3 regions of the Brevibacillus sp. NL20B1 genome follow, and region 1 is predicted to be linked to each of the others. Evidence: riboswitches for the same ligand, from Rfam matches in the RefSeq annotation. Region 1 holds a riboswitch; each other region holds the start of a gene.
The links. A riboswitch is a leader RNA that binds a small molecule or an ion and turns the genes downstream of it on or off. The one in region 1 is predicted to bind S-adenosylmethionine.

Region 1 (6,774 bases):
GCCATGCCTTCCTCAAAGCATGCCTGGCCGAACAGGGCTGCCTGCTGATCACCCGCCGCGCCGGAGATGGGCGCCTCCACGCCGAAAAAGAGATCTTTGTCGGTATGCGCGTAGATTTCCGAGCTGGAGCGCACTTCAGGCAGCATCGCTTTCGGCACGGTGAGGTGCGCCAGCAGTTCGTCGTCCCAGCGCAGGTCGTAAATGTTGTACATCAGCGTGCGGGACGCATTGGTGTAGTCAGTCACATGCGCCTTGCCGCCAGAGAGCTTCCAGATCAGCCAGGAATCGATGGTGCCAAACAAGAGATCGCCGCGTTCTGCCTTGGCGCGTGCCCCTTCCACGTTGTCAAGGATCCACTTGACCTTGGTGCCGGAAAAGTAGGCGTCGATCAACAGGCCGGTCCGTTCGCGGAACAGGTCGTTCAGCCCTTTCGCCTTCAACTCTTCGCAAATATCGGCCGTCTGGCGGGACTGCCAGACGATCGCGTTGTAGACCGGCAGACCGGTGTGTCTGTCCCAGACGACAGTCGTCTCCCGCTGGTTGGTAATGCCGATCGCGGCCACTTCCTGGGCGCTGATGTTGTGGTTGGCCAGCACTTCGCCGATCACGCCGACGACGGACGACCAGATCTCCATGGCATCGTGCTCCACCCAGCCCGGCCGGGGAAAAATCTGCGTAAACTCCCTCTGGGCTACTCCCACCATGTGTCCTTCCCGGTTGAACAAAATGGCACGGGAACTGGTCGTGCCCTGGTCAATGGCCAAAACATACATCTTTTCCATCCGTCACATATCCTCCTTTATCGTTTCCCGATCATCTCTGCCTCAATCAGCTTGGGCCGACCGCTATCCGAACAAGGCCTTGAAGACGAGCGCTCCCGCCGTCCCGCCAACGATCGGCCCCACGACCGGAATCCAGGCGTAGCCCCAGTCAGATGTGCCTTTGCCCGGGATCGGCAGAACAAAGTGGGCGAGACGAGGCCCCAGATCGCGCGCCGGATTGATCGCGTAGCCGGTGGTCCCGCCGAGCGACATGCCGATGGCGACGATAAAAAATCCGACGATCAGCGGATTGAGCCCTTCGGTAAACGTGTTGCTGCCGATAGCCAGCAGGCCAAACACGAGGAAAAACGTGCCCAGCCCTTCGCTGAGAATATTCGCAAATGTGTGTCGAATCGCCGGAGCTGTGCAGAATACTGCCAGCTTGGCCGCCGGGTCAGCAGTTTCTCTCCAGTGCGGCAGGTAGTACAGGTAGACAAAGATTGCTCCCAAAAACGCCCCGGCCATCTGGGCCAAAATGTACCCGGGCACGAGCTCCCAGGCAAACGAGCCAATTGACGCAAACGCAATGGTAATGGCCGGATTAAAATGGCCGCCGCTGATGGCCCCGACCGCGTATACGGCAAAGGCGACAGCAAACCCCCAGCCCAAGGTAATCACGATCCACCCGCTGTCTTTTGCCTTTGACTTGTTCAGCACGACTCCCGCCACGACGCCGTCCCCGAGAATCACCAGCATCATGGTCCCGATCAGTTCCGCCCAATACGCCGACATCTTGTTCCTCCATTCTCTTTTTTTAATATTTATGACGAGTCTGGACTGGTTTTCCCTCTTTTGCTGTTCACCTCCACTGGAAGAAAACAGAAAATCCACCTATTTATCCACGGTTTAAGTCCACAGGAACTTAAACACAGGGAATATATAGGTGGATCTCCTGATCTCATCCGACATATGAACTTCTGTAATCAATCTTATGCGGTCGTGAAAGCGTTGTCAATCATTTTTTACAGCTGTTTCCACAAGTTTCGATCGGAGGTGGTGACGGCGATGGCTCCTGCCGCCAGAGCGCTCTCGATCTCCTCCCGGGTGCGGATAAACCCGCCTACGATGATCGGAATTTGAATCTGTTCGCGAATTTCCGTAATAATGTGCGGCATGACCCCCGGAAGGACTTCGACGAAATCGGGTTTTGTCTGCTCAAGGATTTTGTAGCTCGTCTCCAGCGCGCCGGAGTCCAGCAGAAACAGGCGCTGCACCGTGACCAAGCCCTTCTTTTTGGCGGTCGTGATCACCTGCGAACGGGTGGAAATGACGCCGGCCGGCTTGATCTCCTGACAAAGAAACAGTGCGCCGTGCTCGTCGTTTTTCAATCCCTGCACCAGATCGGCATGCAGCCACAGCTTTTTTCCGTGCCGGCGTGCCAGGTCGGCGATGCTTTTCAGTTGGCAGATATGGCTCTCCAGCAAAATGATCGTCTCGTACCGGCTTTCCAGGACGCGTTCAAATTCTTTCATTTGGCGAATGGCCGGCAAGATGGTTTGCGAACCCAGCATGACTTGTCCTCATCCCCTTGAAGAAGAAGTGCTCCGCTTTTATCATGCCAAAAAATCCCGGCGAATGCGATGGGGAGTTGGATGCTAGTTTACAGCCCCGCACTCCCGCCGTCAGCATCTTGATCATCGGCCGCCTCCAGCACGGGATAAAGCCGCGTTTCGAGGCCGAAATCCCGTTCCAAAAGCCCAACGTGCTCCTCCTGCAGTCCGGCAGCGAGCAGGCCCACACGCAGGACGCTGCCCGAATCGTACTGGACGGTCATCCTGCGGACGGAGACACCCGCCCGTTCGAGAAACAGCAGTACCTGCTCCGGCGTCACGCCAGCCGCTGTCCCTGCCAGACAGCAGAAGTCGAGGCCGGATGAGAGGCGGCTGGACGGGACCGCCTCCGGCCGTTCACGCCAAGCGGGATGAGGCGCAAACGGTTGGGTCAGCAAGTAGGCCAGATCTTCCACAACCGCGCTGGCAGTCGGCAATTCGCCCGCCCCTTTGCCGGTGAACAAAAGGTCGCCGACGAGACTGCCTTCCACCTGTACGGCATTGTACGCATCCTGGATGCGCGCCAGCGGATGCTCCAGCGGCACCAGCGTCGGCCGCACGGACAGGTGCAGGCCGCCGTTTCCCTGGTGGGCTTGCGCCAGCAGTTTGATCCGATACCCCAGTTCCTTCGCCAGCCGGATGTGGCTCTGCGAGACTTCAACAATCCCCTGCCGCTCAATGGCTGACAGGGGCAGCGACTCCCCGAACACGAGCTGTGCCAGAATGTACAGCTTGTACAAGGCGTCCCAGCCTTCCACGTCGGAGCTCGGGTCTGCCTCCGCATACCCCAGTTCCTGTGCCCGCTTCAACACATCGTCGTAGGGAAGCTGGGCCTCCTCCATCTGCGACAGGATAAAGTTGGTCGTCCCGTTGAGGATGCCGCACACCTTTGTAATATCGTTGGTTCTGAGGAATTGACGGAGCACCCCAAGGATGGGAATTCCCCCCGCGACGCTGGCTTCATAGGCGAGATGGACGCCGTGCCGGTTGGCCAGTTCCACCAGCTCCGCGCCGCGTTTGGCCAGCAGCTCCTTGTTGGCCGTCACCACATGACAGCCCTTCTCGATCAGCGACCGTACGTAGTCGTAGGTCGGTTCCACGCCGCCCATCACTTCCACGACGATGTCTACGTCGCTTTCCATAACGTCGGCAAACCGTGTCGTCAACAGCGATGGCTCCACCTGCACGGCCCGCTGCTTCCGCGAGTCGCGCACCAGCGCCTTGACGATTTCGATGCGCTTGCCCAACCGGGCCGACAGCTTCTCCTGCTTCGAACGGATTGTCTTGACCACCCCGCCGCCTACCGTTCCCAATCCCAATAAGCCTACTTTTACCACACTCATGTTTTTCCACCCCGTTTTTTGTTTGTACAACATGAAAAAGCCTTCTTCGGATTCGAAGAAGGCTGGTGTGCATTGTGCTCGAGCCTTCTTCTCATCTCTCAAGACACGCGTGTCTTGCAGGAATTGGCACCTGGTCACGCACCGCGTGACGGTTGCCGGGCTTCATCGGGCCAGTCCCTCCACCTCTCTGGATAAGAAGAAGTCCTATGAAATTTTGAAACAGAAAAATAAAAAAACCTTCTCCGACAAGAAGAAGGTCTGCGTCCATATCAATCAAACCCGCTTCTTATCTGTCAAGACATCTGTCTTGCAGGAATTGGCACCTGGTCACGCACCGCGTGACGGTTGCCGGGCTTCATTGGGCCAGTCCCTCCGCCGCTCTGGATAAGAACAGTGTTTAACTCTTGGGTATCATTGTAAAGAATCACAGGTTGTTCGTCAACAAAAATCTGGCAGACCGGCATTTCGCCCGTCGTAAGCCGCTGCAAGTTGACATACATACGAAAAAGGATGGCGTCGTCAGATCGGCCATCCTTTTTCTTGACCAGCAAGGCACTGGCACCTGTCGAACCAACGGAAAAGGCGCTTTCGCCAATACCGGGTTATTTGATTCGCTTTACTTCACCCGTTTCTGCATGAACACTTATCTCGTGCTTCTGTCCTGCATTGAAAGTAAAAACGCGAACGATCCATTCTGATTCGGTGCTCACTGCATCCTGTACAATGAATATATCAGCTTTGTCAGAAAGACTCTTTACAAAGTTTAGCGCCATTTGAATGGCTTTCTTTTGCAGCATGGGATAATGTGGATGTTGTACATCATCTGCAACGACAAGTTTGCTCAAATCCGTTTTCGCAGGATACGATTCCAATGAAGGGGAAGCCGCCCATGTTTCTACTTCCGCTCCGACCTCTATGTCTGTAAGCAAAACCTTGTTATTCTTGCGATCAAGCAGAATGGCATCGTCGTTTACGAAATACCATTCGGCGTCATAGTCGCCATCTCTTGCTGTTTTGTCACTTTCAGCAACCAGCAGTGCTTTTTTCTCATAGTTTGTCTCGATGACGTATCCTGTCAAACCTTTGCGTTCGTTTTTGGGTTTCTCATCCGAGCATCCTGCTGTGAGAAGCAGAAACGCAAACAAGGTTATGTACAGTAATGGTCTGTTCATGATCCCTCCATTACGTTCAAATGTAAAAGAGCATCCACGATTTTTACCCACCGGTTATGAAGTATTATAATGTAAAAAACATGAAAATCAATTACATTTTGGTAACGAACAAAACAAAAAACGCCCCGAAACAGGGCGTTGGTAAAGTACAGTCGATTGAGGTACAAAATTTTTCTATCCAATCCGTTTGGACATGCGACATGACCGGTTACGCATAAAAGCTGCGAGGGGCTTTGCGCCAGTCGGCCAACAGGCTTTCCTGCTCTGCCGTGATGACGCCGCGCTCGCGTGCCGTCTCGAGCAGCGCGGTGTAGTGGGAAAGCGTCGCGACCGGGACGCCTTCCTCCCTAAAGAGGGCTTCCGCTTCTGGAAACTGGTAGCTGAAGATCGCTGCCACGCCGAGCACGTCGCCTCCCTCCGCCTGGACGGCCTTTGCCGCTTTGAGCGAGCTGCCGCCGGTGGAGATCAGATCCTCGATGACCACCACTTTCTGACCTGCGGCCAGCGCGCCTTCCAGTTGATTCTGCCGCCCGTGCCCCTTTGCCTTGTCGCGCACGTAGATCATCGGCAGGTCCAGCAGTTCTGCCACCCAGGCAGCGTGCGGGATGCCTGCCGTCGCCGTGCCGGCGATCACTTCCACCTGCGGAAAATGTTCGCGGATCACCTCGGCAAACGCCTGGGCAATCCGGCGGCGGACCGGCGGATGAGACATCGTGAGCCGGTTGTCGCAGTAGATCGGCGACTTGATGCCGGATGTCCAGGTATACGGCTGGTCCGGGCGCAGGTGAACGGCGCCGATCTCCAGCAGGTGTCCCGCTATTTCTTTGGCTGTCGTGGTATTCATCCTATCCTCTTCCCTTCGCGTACGTTTAGAGGCATGCCGCCTGAACGGCGTTAACGATCCGCTCCCAGGCGGCGGCAGGATCGGGCGAAGCCGTAACCGCCCGGCCGATTACGATGTAGTCGCTCCCCAACTGAAACGCCTGTTCCGGGGTCGTGATCCGGGTCTGGTCTCCCTTCTCCGCCCAGAGAGGCCGAATCCCCGGGGTGACGGTGAGGAAATCAATACCGGCCGCCTGCTTGATCATCGGTACTTCCAATGGAGAGGCGACGACTCCGTCCAGCCCCGCCTGTTTGGCCAACTTCGCGTAATGGACGACGACATCTTCCACCGTGCCGGGAATCGCCAGCTCCTCGTTCATCGTCTGCTGTCCGGTCGAGGTGAGCATCGTAACGCCGATCAGCAGAGGACGGGGAGCACCGGCCGCGGTCCCCTGCTCCAGTCCTTCCCGGGCCGCCTCCATCATCGCCACGCCTCCCGCAGCGTGCACGTTGACCATGTCGACGCCGTGACGGGCCAGGCTTTTCATCGCCCCTTTGGCCGTGTTGGGAATGTCGTGCACCTTCAGGTCGAGAAACACCTTTAGTCCCTGCTCCTTCAGGTAGTGGACGATCGCCGGGCCTTCTGCATAGTACAGTTCCATACCCACCTTGACGTATCGAATCAGCCCGTCCAGCCGGGCCAGACATTGTGTGACGTCCTTTTTCGTGGAAAAGTCGAGCGCAACGATCATGCGCTCGCGTATATCGGTTGGTTGCAGCGGCACACCGCTCTCTCCCTTCCTAGTGGCGACACCGCCTCGAATTTGCTTCCCTGCGTAGGTGACGCTCTGACTGTTATACCGGCACGGCGAGCTTGGCTCCCGTGCGCTGCGCCGGCATCGCTTCCGTAGAGAACGTGATCGTCTCCAGGACGTGCAGGAGCGCTTTTGCTGTGTCCAGGGACGTCAGGCAGACGGCACCGTTTTCCACGGCTTCGCGGCGGATGCGGAAACCGTCCCGCTGCGGTGTCTTGCCTTTGGTCAGGGTGTTTAACACAATATTCGCT
Region 2 (6,774 bases), on a different contig from region 1:
AACCTCTGCGTCTCATCAGGGAAGAGACGAGAGGTTGTACTCCCGCGGTGCCACTCTTGTTGCTCTCGCCTCCCGCACGGGAAAAGGCGAAAGCCGCTTTGCCTGCGGTAACGGGCAGACCCGGCGTGCCCTACGCAATCCGGCTGTCCGGACCTTCAGGACGCGTCTCCGAGGTGCGCTTCCCCGCGTCAGTTTGCACCGGGCTCCCACCGTCCCCGGCTCGCTTCTGCTTTCTGACGGAGTACTCTCCTCTTCAGCGACAACGATATTCTTCTAGCATTATAGCGGCATCTCCTGCGGGATGCAACTCACTCTTCCGGTTTTTTCAGCAAATCGTCCAAATCGTGGAACAGGTCCCGCGTCAGCCGTTCCTTGTCGTCGGCCGACTGCCACTGCCGCTTGTACTGGGCCAGCTTGGCGAGCAGCGATCGTTCTGCTTCGGCCGCTTCCTTAAGATCGTGGTTTTCACTGGGATCAAACGGCATCAGCCGCTCATCCGTCCCGCTGCGCAGATAGGGAGAGCGCCAGTGATCGGGAAAGCGATAGGGCTGGTCGCCAAACAGAATGCCCAGCACGTCGTCCGATTCCAGCGGGAGGAAGTGGTCGTATTCGTCCCGCCTGCCTCCTTCAAACAGGTTGAGATGCGTAAACGAATAACGCAGGTAGTGCTGCCCCGTCGCTTGATTCTTGACGATTGAATATGTCTCAAAATCCGTGTGCTCCAACTCTTTCACCGTCTCCAGGCGAGAGAGGAATTCCTGTCGGTTACAGGGTACCAATTGATCCACAATGGTTCGCTCCTTTGTACGGAATCGCTTTTCATCATAGCAAAAACGGACAGCGGCTGACAACGAACCAGCATCAGGCGCAAACGTCCCGCAGGGAACGGCAGGCGGACAGGGTTGTCCAGCGAAAAAAGAGCCTAGGTTTAGCTAGGCTCCTTGTTGATGTACGCACTCGTTTAGTTGCAGTCGTTCGAACACCCGACGATGACCAACAGGATAAACAGAACGAGCACAATTGCGAACGTGTCACCGAAAAAGCCGGAACCGCAGTAGGAAGTACTCATTGTTGTTTCCCCTCCTTTCCGTATGCTTTAGTCTATACACGAATGTGCCGGTTGTTGTGGGCGAATGACCAGCTCGCAAAAAATGGGCGGGGGCAGTCTGGAGAAAATAGACAAATTCTACATTGACGCGAGGAAAAGGGGGTGTTAAGATACATTCAAACATCGTTACCGTTTGACAAAACTGCATAACAGACAGTGACGACTCTTATCCAGAGAGGTTGAGGGACTGGCCCAATGAAGCCTCGGCAACCGGATTACCAGGTGCCAATTCCAGCAAAGCGTGTGCTTTGAAAGATAAGAGGATGGTCATGCGTGTATGTTTCGCGGACAAATCCTCTTCTTGTTGCACACAGAAGAGGATTTTTTATTGTACACGGACCAATGCGTGTGAGTTTGGAAGAAAAGGAGTTTGCCCCATGAAAATAAGTCTTCGTGAACAGCTTTACCGGAAAATTCTGATTCTGGACGGTGCGATGGGGACGATGCTGCAACAGGCCAGCCTGACTGCTGATGATTTTGGCGGTGATGCCTACGAAGGCTGTAACGAGCTGCTCAATCTCACCCGTCCTGACGTGATCCGCTCCATTCATGAAAAATACCTGGAGGCGGGTGCGGACATCGTGGAGACCAACACGTTTGGTGCCACCTCGATCGTCCTGGCCGAGTACGACGTGGCAGACAAAGATCTGGAGATCAACATCGCTGCAGCCCGGCTGGCACGGGAAGCGGCTGACGCCTATTCCACCCCGGAGTGGCCGCGTTACGTCGCCGGCTCGATGGGGCCGACGACCAAGACGCTGTCTCTGACGGGAGGCGTCACCTTTGAAGAGCTGGTGGAAGCGTACTACCGGCAGGCGAAAGGGCTGCTGATCGGCGGCGTGGACGCGCTGCTTTTGGAGACCTCGCAGGACACCTTAAACGTCAAGGCCGGCGGCATCGGCATTCGCCGGGCGTTCGCGGAGCTGGGCAGGGAAGTGCCGGTGATGATCTCCGGCACGATTGAGCCGATGGGCACGACCCTGGCCGGGCAAACCATCGAAGCGTTTTACGTCTCGTTGGAGCATCTGAAGCCGATTACCATTGGTCTGAACTGCGCCACCGGGCCGGAGTTCATGCGTGACCATCTGCGCACGCTGGCGAATTTGGCCCAGTGCGGGGTGAGCTGTTATCCCAACGCCGGCCTGCCGGATGAAAACGGCCATTACCACGAGACGCCGAACGGACTGGCCGCCAAGATGCGGGCGTTTGCCGAGCAGGGCTGGCTCAACGTCGCCGGAGGATGCTGCGGCACGACGCCGGAGCATATCCGCGCGCTGGCGGAAGCATTGAAGGACTGCAAGCCCCGTGTCCCGGCCGGACAGCCGGTCAGCGCCGTGTCGGGGATCGAGGTCGTCTACGCGGAAGCAGACAATCGGCCGCTGCTTGTCGGAGAGAGGAGCAACGTGATCGGGTCGAAAAAATTCCGCGACCTGATCGCGGCCGGGAAGTACGAGGAAGCGTCCGACATCGCCCGCGCCCAGGTAAAGCGGGGGGCACAGATCATTGACATCTGTCTCGCCGACCCGGACCGGGATGAGTACGGGGACATGGAGAAGTTCCTGCAGTTTGTCATCAAAAAAGTGAAAGCGCCGCTGATGATCGACTCCACCGACGTGCGCGTCATGGAACTTGGACTGCGGTACTCGCAGGGCAAGGCGATTCTCAACTCGATCAACCTGGAAGACGGGCTGGAGCGGTTTGAACAGGTGGCGCCGCTGATTCACAAGTACGGCGCGGCTGTCGTCGTCGGCACGATCGACGAGACCGGCATGGCAGTCACCCGGGAACGGAAGCTGGAAGTGGCCAAACGCGCCTACGATCTGCTGGTCAATCGATTCGGGGTCAACCCGCGCGACATCATTTTCGATCCGCTGGTCTTTCCGGTGGGCACCGGCGACGAGCAGTACATCGGCTCCGCCCGCGAGACGGTGGAAGGCCTCCGCCTGATCAAGGAGGCGATGCCGGAGTGCAAGACGATTCTCGGCATCAGCAACGTCTCGTTCGGGCTGCCGGCGGCCGGACGGGAGGTGCTGAACGCCGTCTTCCTTTACCATACGACTCTGGCCGGACTTGATTACGCCATCGTCAATACCGAGAAGCTGGAACGCTACGCCTCCATTCCGGAAGAGGAGCGGCGATTGGCAGAGGCGCTCCTGTTTGAGACCAACGACGAGACGCTGGCCGCCTTTACCGAGTTTTACCGGCAGAAGAAAAAGGAAGTACGCGTGGAAGCGTCGTCGCTCACGCTGGAAGAGCGTCTGGCCCGTTACGTGGTGGAAGGCTCCAAGGACGGGCTGATGGACGACCTGAAGCTGGCGCTGGAGAAATACACGCCGCTGGAAATCATCAACGGTCCGCTGATGGCCGGGATGGAAGAGGTAGGCCGGCTGTTCAACGACAACCAACTGATCGTCGCGGAAGTGCTGCAGAGCGCCGAAGTGATGAAGGCCTCCGTATCGTTCCTGGAACCTTACATGGAAAAGACGGAGACGGCCACCAAAGGGAAAATTTTGCTGGCGACGGTAAAAGGGGACGTGCATGACATCGGCAAGAACCTGGTGGAGATCATCCTCGCCAACAACGGGTACGAAGTGGTCAACCTGGGCATCAAGGTGCCGCCGGAGCAGCTGATTGCCGCCTGCCGTGAAGAGCAGCCAGACGCGATCGGCCTGTCGGGCCTGCTGGTCAAGTCGGCGCAGCAGATGGTGATTACCGCCCAGGACCTGCGGGCAGCCGGGATTGACGTGCCGCTGTTGGTAGGCGGCGCGGCCCTGACCCGCAAGTTTACCTCCAACCGGATCGCGCCGGAGTACAAGGGAATCGTGCTGTACGCCAAGGACGCGATGGATGGGCTCGACCTGGTCAACCGCCTGCAGGACCCCGTGGAACGGGAAAAGCTGCGTGCGGCTCAGCAGGCAGCGGAAGAGGAAGCGTCGACGACGAAGCAGGCCGAAACAGCGGCGTCATCGCTCAAGCCGAAGCGCTCCGCCGTCAACCGCACCGTGCCCGTTCACGTGCCGCCCGACTGCGAGCGGCATGTGCTGCGCCACTATCCGATCAGCCATCTGCAGCCCTACCTCAACCTGCGGATGCTGCTCGGCAAGCATCTCGGCGTCCGCGGCAACGTGGAGAAACTGCTGGAGACCGGAGATGAAAAAGTGACCGGGCTGTATCAGCTGGTGCAGGAGCTGCTGGCGGAAGCCAATCAGGACGGCACGATCACGGCGCACGGGATGTATCAGTTTTTCCCCGCCCAGGCGGATGGCGACGACATCCTCGTCTACGATCCGCGCGACCACAGCCGTCTGCTGGAGCGCTTCCACTTCCCTCGTCAGCAGGAGGAACCGTATCTCTGTCTGTCTGACTTCCTCAGGCCAGTAGAGAGCGGCGAGATGGATTACGTCGGGTTTTTGGCCGTGACGGCCGGCTCCGGCATCCGCGAGCGCTCCGCCCTGTTGAAAGAGCGGGGGGACTACCTCCGTTCCCACGTCCTGCAGGCGCTGGCGCTGGAATTGGCGGAAGCCTTCGCGGAGCGGCTGCACCACGTGATGCGGGACGTCTGGGGCTTCCCCGATCCGGCGGAGATGACCATGCTGGAGCGGTTTGGTGCCCGTTATCAGGGGATTCGCGTCTCGTTCGGTTACCCGGCCTGCCCCAACCTGGAGGATCAGGCCAAGCTGTTCCGTTTATTGAAACCGGAGGACATTGGCATCCAGCTTACGGAAGGGTTCATGATGGAGCCGGAAGCCTCCGTCTCGGCGATGGTCTTCGCCCATCCGGAGGCGCGGTATTTCAACGCCGGCCCGTCCGCGTTCGACCTGTAGACCGATAGACTTTTCACAGAGCAATGGGAGAGAAGGGATGGATTTGACAGCCAAAAAAGATTTGCGCGAATATTTGCGAGACCACCTGCTGGTCGGGGATGGGGCGATGGCGACCCAGTTGTACCGTTCGGGGGTGCCGGTGGGCGTCAGTTTTGAGGAACTGTGCCTGACTAATCCGCGCCTGGTGTACGACGTGCACAAGGCGTATTACGAGGCAGGAGCGCGCTTAATGGAAACCAACACGTTCGGCGCCAATCGGGACGCGCTCGCCCGTTACGGGCTGGAGCACAAGGTGACGCGCATCAACCGCGTCGCCGTCACAATCGCCCGGGAGGCGGCACAGGACGACGCCTATGTCGTCGGCAGCATCGGCTCCATCATCGCCGGACGGGTGCGGAAAAAAGTGCTGGACGAGTACCGCGATCAGTTTGAAGAGCAGGCGATCGCGCTGCTGCACGCCGGAGTGGACGGCTTGATTCTGGAAACGTTTCTCGACCTGGAGGAACTGCTGCTCGCGATTGACGTGATCCGCCCGCTCACCGGCCTGCCGCTGATTTGCCAGTTGGCGACGCTGGACGTGGGACGGACCCGTGACGGCTATACGCTGACGGAGGCGTTTTCCCAGCTGCAAAAGGCGGGGGCGGACATCATCGGTCTCAACTGTCGGCTGGGGCCGGCTGAGATTCTCCGCTCGTTCGAGAGCGCGAGCGTGCCGGATGGGGCGCTGCTCTCCGCCTTTCCCAATGCGGGCCGGCTCGGCATCAGCGACGGCGAGTACGCCTACAAGTCCTCACCGGAGTACTTTGCCGAGAGCGCGCTGCGCCTCCGGGAACAAGGCGTGCGCCTGTTGGGCGGCTGTTGCGGAACCACGCCGGACCACGTCCGGGCCATGGCGGAAGCGCTGAAGGGACTTGCACCGCTGCCGCGCGTCAACCCGTCCGAAGCGTTGACGGAGCGGCCGTCCGTCGCCTCGTACAGCGTCAGGGAGCGGCAGAAACCCAGCATCGTGGAGCGGGTCAAAACCGGCACTACAATTATTGTAGAATTTGACCCGCCAAAGGATCTGGACACAGAAGGATTCTTGACCGGCTGTTTTGAGCTGCACAAGGCCGGAGCGGACGCCATCACCCTGGCGGACAACTCGCTGGCCAACGTTCGGATGAGCAACATGGCGCTGGGAGCGATCATGAAAAGCCAGTACGGCATCGATCCGCTCGTACACATCGCCTGCCGGGACCGCAATCTGATCGGGCAGCAGTCTCACTTGATGGGACTGCACGCGCTCGGCATCGACCAGGTGCTGGTGGTGACCGGCGACCCCTCCCGCTTTGGTGACTTGCCGGGAGCCAGCTCGGTGTTTGATGTCACGTCGTTTGACTTGATCCGCATGGTCAAACAGCTCAACGAAGGCATCTCGTTCTCCGGCCGGCCGCTGAAACAAAAGGCGCAGTTCATCGTGGGCGCAGCCTTCAACCCCAACGTGCGCCACATCGAAGCCGCGATCAAACGGCTGGAGAAAAAGGTGGAGGCTGGAGCCGACTTCATCATGACGCAGCCTGTGTACGACGCAGAGTCAATCCGGCTCGTCCACGATGCGACGAAACACATCAAGATTCCGGTGTTTATCGGGATCATGCCGCTGACCAGCTCGCGCAACGCGGAATTTCTGCACAACGAAGTGCCGGGGATCAAGCTCTCCGACGAAGCGAGGGAGCGGATGAGGCGTGTTCAGGGAGAAGCGGCCAGACAGGAAGGCATCAAGATGGCCAAGGAGCTGCTGGACGTGGCCATCACCTACTTCAACGGAATCTATTTGATCACGCCGTTTAACTACTACCAGAT
Region 3 (6,774 bases), on a different contig from region 1:
GCTGCTGAGCCAAGAGGCGTGGTCATCGCTGCGGACGTGCCTGGACCGGCTGCCGGAGAAGCAAAAACAGGTGATCCTGCTGCATTACGAACAGCTCAGCTACGCGGAAATCGCCGAGGTGCTGGGCATCGACACGGGGGACGTAAAGCGCTCATTGTTTCGCGGGCGGCAAAAATTACGCAGAATGTGGAGGGATGAACTTGACGACGGACAAGGCAAATGAGGATCGGGAACGGGAACTGCTGGCATATCTGCGCGGTGAAATGACGAAGGAAGAAGCTGCCTCTTTCCGTGCGAGGATTGCAGCGGACGAACTGTATGCGGAACGCTTGGAGGAGCTTTTGCTGGGCAGCGGCGGAGAGGAGGAGAGAGAAACGGACGTGCTGTCCGAAGAGACGCAGCGCGCCATCCTCCGCCGCAGCAAATGGCGCCACAGGCTCGGCAACGCGGCTTACACGGTGGCCATCTCGCTTCTCGTCGGGGCCGTCCTGATGTTCACCAACGGGTGGATCGGCTGGTATTTGTACGAGGACGCCTACCGGGTGGCCCGGGACATGGTGCACTTTACCCAGCCGGGGCTCACGGTGGGCAGCAGCGGTTCGCAAATCGGATTTTTGTACGGGGAGATAACCATGGAACTGCGTGAACAGGTGGGGAGAGACGATCAGAACGCCGGAACCTTTTCGATCAGCAACGTCTTCTCGATCATTTCCGCGAAGCCGGCATGGACCGACGGTTTGCGGAAAGAGCGGCTCTTTTTTCTCTTTCCGTTGTCAGCGGACGATCGGGAAGAAAGCGCCATCCGCAGAAATCCTGCCTGGAACACGCTGGAAAAGCTGCCGGAGGGAACGGTGGCGCAGCTCGCCGTCTCGTTTGACCGGCTGCTGACCCATGATGAGTACTACGCCCTTTTTTCCGGCTACGATTTGGATACCACCTGGTTCGCCGTGGACACGGGGCAGGAGCGAAACCATCCGGACGCGGCGGAAGGCAGTCTGCTGCTGTCGGCCGGTGACGTGTGGGGATACGCGGAAAGAGAACTCGATTACGGCGAAGCACCGATTCAGGCACATGGCGAAGGTGAGCGGCGCGCCCGGGCGTACCTGGCGGAAATGGAGTATCTCGCGGGACAGGAACGGCTGACGAACGCCATTGGCGAGCGGCTTGTGACCGCCCGAAACCGGCTGCGCATCGAGGAACGCTGCCGCTACCTGCAGCAGAACGGTGTGCGCCTCTACGGGGCGGTCGTGACGGGCCCTGTCAAGGAACTGCTAAAGCTGCGGCAGGAGCCGTCGATCACGGCTGCCTTCGTGGGCCGGATCGACTGGTGGAACTGGGACCGGCCGAGTGCTTCGGGCCAGCGAACCAGTCCGTGAAGACTGGACAATTCGCCCAAAAAAGGGTGTTGACAGCGAGAAGACGGGGTTGTATGATTCAAACAAACGTCAAAACCGCATACGTTGGATACCTTATCCAGAGAAGGTGGAGGGACTGGCCCGATGAAACCCGGCAACCGACATGACGCTGTTCGAGCGATTCTGGCGACAGACGTGCAGCGCATGCACGGTGCTAATTCCTGCAGAAACAAAAGTATTCTGGAAGATAAGGGGGAGACGACACGCAGACGCGTATGAACAGACCTCTTTTCTTCGGGAAAAGAGGTTTTTTGTATGTGCGGAATGCTCCGGCTGGAGGCGGCAGCAGCACACACGCCGCCCGGCGGCCGCCAACATAGACAAAGCGAAAGTGCAAAGACAAGTGAATGTGAAGACAAGAGAATCTGTCAAAGGAGAGGGGATTGGACCATGGCGTATCGCGCATTGAGCGAACAAGAAGCAGTGCAGTACGTAAAACAACTGCCGGACCTGTTTGCGCCGGAAGCGGAACTGACCAGCCGGGAGATTGGTGACGGCAATCTCAACCTGGTATTCCACATCAGGGAGGAAGCGACGGGCAAAAGCGTCGTCGTCAAGCAGGCACTGCCCTACGCCCGCGTAGTGGGTGAATCCTGGCCGCTCACGCTGGACCGCGCCCGAATCGAAAGCGAGGCGTTGCGCATCCAGCACAAATACGTGCCGGATCTCGTGCCGAAGGTGTATCACTACGACGAGGAGCTGGCCCTGACCGTGATGGAAGACGTCAGCGACCACGTGATTATGCGAAAAGGCTTGATCGAGGGCAACCGCTACCCGCTGTTCGCCAAACAGATCGGCCGCTTTCTCGCCCATACGCTGTTTTACACGTCCGACTTGGGGGCGCATCCCTACGACAAAAAAGCGCTTGTCGGAAGATTCATAAATCCGGAATTGTGCAAAATCACGGAAGACCTCGTCTTTACCGATCCTTACGAAGACGCGCCGACCAACAATTTCAACCCGCTGATCAAGCGGGAGGTGGAGGCGATCTGGAACAACAAGCAGCTGAAGCTGGAAATTGCGCAGCTCAAGTACGATTTTCTCACCCGGGCGGAGGCGCTGATACACGGCGACCTGCATACCGGCAGCATCTTTGTATCGCCGACGTCGGTCAAGGTAATCGACCCTGAATTTGCCTACTACGGCCCGATCGGCTTCGACATTGGCGCGGTGATCGCCAACCTGCTGCTGAACTACGCGGGCCAGCACGGTCTGCAGCCGGACGCAGGAAAGCGGGGGGATTATCGAGAATATCTGTTGGCAACGGTGGAAGACGTTTGGAACGAGTTTGTCTCCCAGTTCGTCCAGCTCTGGCACAAACAGGCGAAAGAGCGGAGCGCCCACACCGAAGGCTTCTGGCAGGGCTACGTGCAGCGGCTGATCCGCGACGCAGCAGGCTTTGCCGGCTGTAAAATCCTGCGCCGCGTCATCGGACTGGCGGGCGTCGCCGACCTGAACAGCATCGCCGATGACCAGACCCGCGCGGAAGCAGAACGGCTGGCGCTGGCGATTGGCCAGGCGCTGATTCTGGAGCGGAACAAGGTGGAAGTATCGACAGACATCACAGATATCGTTCGGACGGTTACCGCACGATACTACCAGGAGGCTGTAGTATGACAACGACCAGCACGCCATTTGCGCCGGTCAAGTGGCAGGATGACGCGCTCGTCCTGCTGGACCAGACCCGGCTGCCCGTTGAAACGACATACCTGACACTGACGACTGCACAAGAAGTGTGGGCGGCCATCCGCCATCTGCAGGTACGCGGGGCACCGGCCATCGGCATGGCGGCCGCCTACGGTTTGTACCTCGGCATCCGCAACAGCGACGCCAACGATTTCGATACGTTTTGGCAACACCTGAGCGAACAGGCTGACTACCTCGGCACCTCTCGCCCGACGGCAGTCAACCTGTTCTGGGCCCTGGACAGGATCAAAGCACGCGTGCAGCGCGAGTCCGGCAAACCGGTGGCAGAGCTGAAGGCAGCAGTCCTGAATGAAGCCCTGTCCATCCAGCGGGAAGACGCGGAAGTGTGCCGCCGGATCGGAGAGCATCTGCTCACCCTGCTGAAAGACGGCATGGGCATCCTGACGCACTGCAATCCGGGGGCGCTCGCGACAGCAGCCTACGGCACGGCGACGGCCCCGCTCTACCTCGCCAAGGAGCGCGGCTGGAACCTGAAAGTGTACGCTGACGAGACTCGGCCTGTGCTGCAGGGGGCGCGCCTCACCGCCTACGAGCTGCAGCAGGCGGGCATCGACGTCACGCTGATTTGTGACAACATGGCGGCGATGGTGATGGCCCAGGGCAAGGTGCAGGCAGTCATCGTCGGCACGGACCGCGTGGCTGCCAGCGGTGACGTCGCCAACAAGATCGGGACCTACGGTGTTGCCGTTCTGGCACACGCGCACGGCATACCGTTTTACGTGGCGGCCCCGCTGTCTTCTATCGATCTCGACACGCCGACGGGCGCAGACATTCCGATCGAGGAGCGGCCGGCGGAGGAGATTACACATGGACTGGGCAAACAGGTGGCGCCGGACGGCATCAAGGTGTACAATCCTGCGTTTGACGTCACTCCGGCCCGCTACATCACGGCCATTGTCACCGAAAACGGCATCTACAAACCGGACGAAATCCGCAACTGCAAACGCTGACGCAAACAGCCCCGGACGGCCCAGGGAAGGGCGTCTCGTCCGGAGGTCCTTTTTCCCACCGATAAAGCGCCCCCGGGCGCTGTTTGCGTTTCCTGGAGGAGGAGAGACATGAGAGTGATTCCCATGACGATGGAGGCCTGCCTGAAGCAGCTGGAACCGGCCGACGCGGAGGAGTTGTTCTGGCTGACGGATGTCAACCGGGCCTATTTGCGCCAGTGGCTGCCGTGGCTTGACATCGTGCGCGAGGTAAAGGACACAGCCCAGTTCATCGCCTTAACGATTGACCAGCACAAGCGCCGCCAGGGCACCCATTACGGCATCTGGTACAAGGGCAGGTTGGCCGGGACGCTGGGCGTCCACAGCATCGACTGGAACAATCGGAAGACGTCCATTGGGTATTGGCTGGGGGAGCAGTTTCAGGGAAAAGGGCTGATGACTCAGGCAGTGGCCGCTTACCTGGACCATCTCGTGTTTGGCGAGTGGAATCTGGAGCGCGTCGCCATCCAGGCGGCGACGGGCAATGTAAAAAGCCGGGCCATACCGGAGCGGCTTGGCTTTCAGCTGGAAGGCGTGCTGCGCAGCAACGAATTCTTGTACGACCATTTCGTCGACCACGCCGTCTACAGCATGCTCGCTGCCGAGTGGCGAGGCCGGAGATCCGCGGGGATGAGCAGGAGCGGGATTTGAGAGAATATGTTGGATTGACAAGAAAATTTGGATAACTTACGATCGTAACATGACTAGCGAAAAAGGGATTGCGTGCAGCGCATCCCTTTCTTTGTTGCGAACAAGCAATAGGTCAAGCGGCGTGCCTGCCTGATGCGGGACACTGCCAGCTTTGACCGTGATACAGAGTCGGCTGTCCAGCCAGCGCAGGAGGGGCTGCATCCAAACAGGTACCTGTTGCAGCAGGTTTTCTCTCTGCGGCGCAGCCAGGGAGTGCCGCTGACGTGGCGGGAAGGCTGCACATATGAATAAGGAAGAGTTTGAGAGGAGTTACCGGAAATTATGTCGTCATCGCGTTATACCTTTTGGGTACTGATCCTGGTGGTGGTGATCGGCGGCGTCAGCCAGGGTCTGACCATCCCGCTTTTGGCCGTGCTGCTGGAACAGCAGGGGGTGTCGTCTTTGGCCAACGGCCTGAACGCGGCCGCCTTGTACATCGGGATGGTAGTGGCTTCACCGTGGTTGGAGATCCCGCTCAGACGGATCGGCTACCGTTCCACCATTTTGTGGGGATTGGTGCTGGTCACCGCCTCCACCGTGCTGCTCCCGTTCTTTACCCATCTGGCTGTCTGGTTTGCCCTGCGCCTGCTGATGGGCGTGGGCGATACTTCGCTGCACTACGCCAGCCAGATGTGGGTGACGAAAATTGCGCCGCCAGAGCGGCGGGGACGGGATTTGTCGCTGTACGGATTGGCATACGGGATCGGTTTTAGCATCGGACCGCTGGGAATCAATCTGCTGCCGTTCGGGATCTGGGCACCGTTTGCGGCGGTCACTGTCCTGTACGTGCTGGCGTTTTGCCTGCTGGCCCGTATCCGCAATGCGTATCCCGATCCGGTACCGCCGGCTGCGGATGGAAGGCGGGAAAACCGCTACGCTGCCGTCTTCCGGCTGGGGTGGCTGGCGCTGATTCCGTCGTTTTTGTACGGATTCATGGAGACGTCGCTCAACGGCAGCTTTCCCGTCTACGCGCTGCGAACAGGCATCTCAGTGGAGTGGGTGTCGCTGATCCTGCCGTCGTTTGTCGTGGGCAGCATCATCCTGCAAATGCCGCTGGGGGCGTTGAGCGACCGGATTGGGCGCAGACTGGTGATGGGTGTCTGCGCATTGGTGGGGGCAGCTGCGTTTTTGCTGTTCCCGTTGAGCGGCGACAGCGTCTGGGCGATGATGCTGCTGTTGGCCCTGGCGGGTGCGGCGGTCGGGTCGTTTTACTCGCTGGGCCTGGCCTTTGCGGCTGACATCCTGCCGGCGTCCATGGTGCCGACGGCGGGCATCATTGCCGGCGTGAACTTCGGCGTGGCCAGCATTCTTGCGCCCAATCTGAACGGTCTCATGATGCAGGTGTGGGAGCCGTGGACCATCTTCTGGCTGATGGGCGGGCAGCTTCTCGCTTTCGCCGTCGCCTGCCTGCTGAAGCGGACCCAGTCAGAAAAGATGTGCCTTCATACCCAGGAAAGCTAGGCGCAGCATCCCTCTGCCGTCACAATATCGTCTGTCATGCAGCCCGACTAACGGGCTGTTTTTGCTGAACGTCCTTCAAATTGGGCGCAGACCCAAAGAATAAGCGGCGCTCCCGGCATAAACTGAGAACAGCAGGGGAAACGTAAGGATAGTCCCATTTTTTGTCGAAAGGGGTCGACCCGATGCTTACGCCATCCGTATTTAAACGCGGGATTATCTGGATTCTGTTTTTTCTGCTGAGTCTGGTCGTCGCTCCCTTCTTTACAGATGACAGCAATCCGGCGCCCGCTCCCGCCGCTCCGCAGGCGACAGTCCGATAGGGCGACGGCACACATACCCGCGTTCACGGCCAGTCCGGCCGGCGAGATGCATGGCGTGCCCCGGCATCCCGTATCCACAATCCACGTGGTGCGGGATGTTTACGTTTGGGGGGCTGTCCGGGAGGGGAAGGAGATATCAATGAATACGTCGAAAGGCTCAGGAAGGAAGGGCATAAAATTCATGAAGTTTGTTAA

Region 2: it holds a riboswitch for S-adenosylmethionine, as region 1 does, so the genes downstream of both, metH (methionine synthase) here and KDN35_RS00830 (homoserine dehydrogenase) in region 1, are expected to answer to the same signal.
Region 3: it holds a riboswitch for S-adenosylmethionine, as region 1 does, so the genes downstream of both, mtnK (S-methyl-5-thioribose kinase) here and KDN35_RS00830 (homoserine dehydrogenase) in region 1, are expected to answer to the same signal.

What each region holds. Positions count from the first base shown of each region.
Region 1 is NZ_JAGTPT010000001.1:156,552-163,325, reverse strand. It holds gene glpK (glycerol kinase GlpK) at 1-782, opposite strand, end outside; gene KDN35_RS00840 (MIP/aquaporin family protein) at 846-1,553, opposite strand; gene KDN35_RS00835 (glycerol-3-phosphate responsive antiterminator) at 1,784-2,332, opposite strand; gene KDN35_RS00830 (homoserine dehydrogenase) at 2,422-3,747, opposite strand; SAM riboswitch class I at 3,803-3,912, opposite strand; SAM riboswitch class I at 3,998-4,105, opposite strand; gene KDN35_RS00825 (DUF3221 domain-containing protein) at 4,317-4,886, opposite strand; gene pyrE (orotate phosphoribosyltransferase) at 5,095-5,730, opposite strand; gene pyrF (orotidine-5'-phosphate decarboxylase) at 5,756-6,493, opposite strand; gene carB (carbamoyl-phosphate synthase large subunit) at 6,564-6,774, opposite strand, start outside.
Region 2 is NZ_JAGTPT010000015.1:74,299-81,072, forward strand. It holds gene KDN35_RS12015 (hypothetical protein) at 309-788, opposite strand; gene KDN35_RS12020 (YjcZ family sporulation protein) at 962-1,069, opposite strand; SAM riboswitch class I at 1,272-1,370, shown strand; gene metH (methionine synthase) at 1,486-4,932, shown strand; gene KDN35_RS12030 (bifunctional homocysteine S-methyltransferase/methylenetetrahydrofolate reductase) at 4,970-6,774, shown strand, end outside.
Region 3 is NZ_JAGTPT010000017.1:30,478-37,251, reverse strand. It holds gene KDN35_RS12770 (RNA polymerase sigma factor) at 1-223, shown strand, start outside; gene KDN35_RS12765 (anti-sigma factor) at 195-1,376, shown strand; SAM riboswitch class I at 1,467-1,609, shown strand; gene mtnK (S-methyl-5-thioribose kinase) at 1,806-3,032, shown strand; gene mtnA (S-methyl-5-thioribose-1-phosphate isomerase) at 3,029-4,072, shown strand; gene KDN35_RS12750 (GNAT family N-acetyltransferase) at 4,181-4,759, shown strand; gene KDN35_RS12745 (MFS transporter) at 5,081-6,259, shown strand; gene KDN35_RS12740 (hypothetical protein) at 6,421-6,579, shown strand.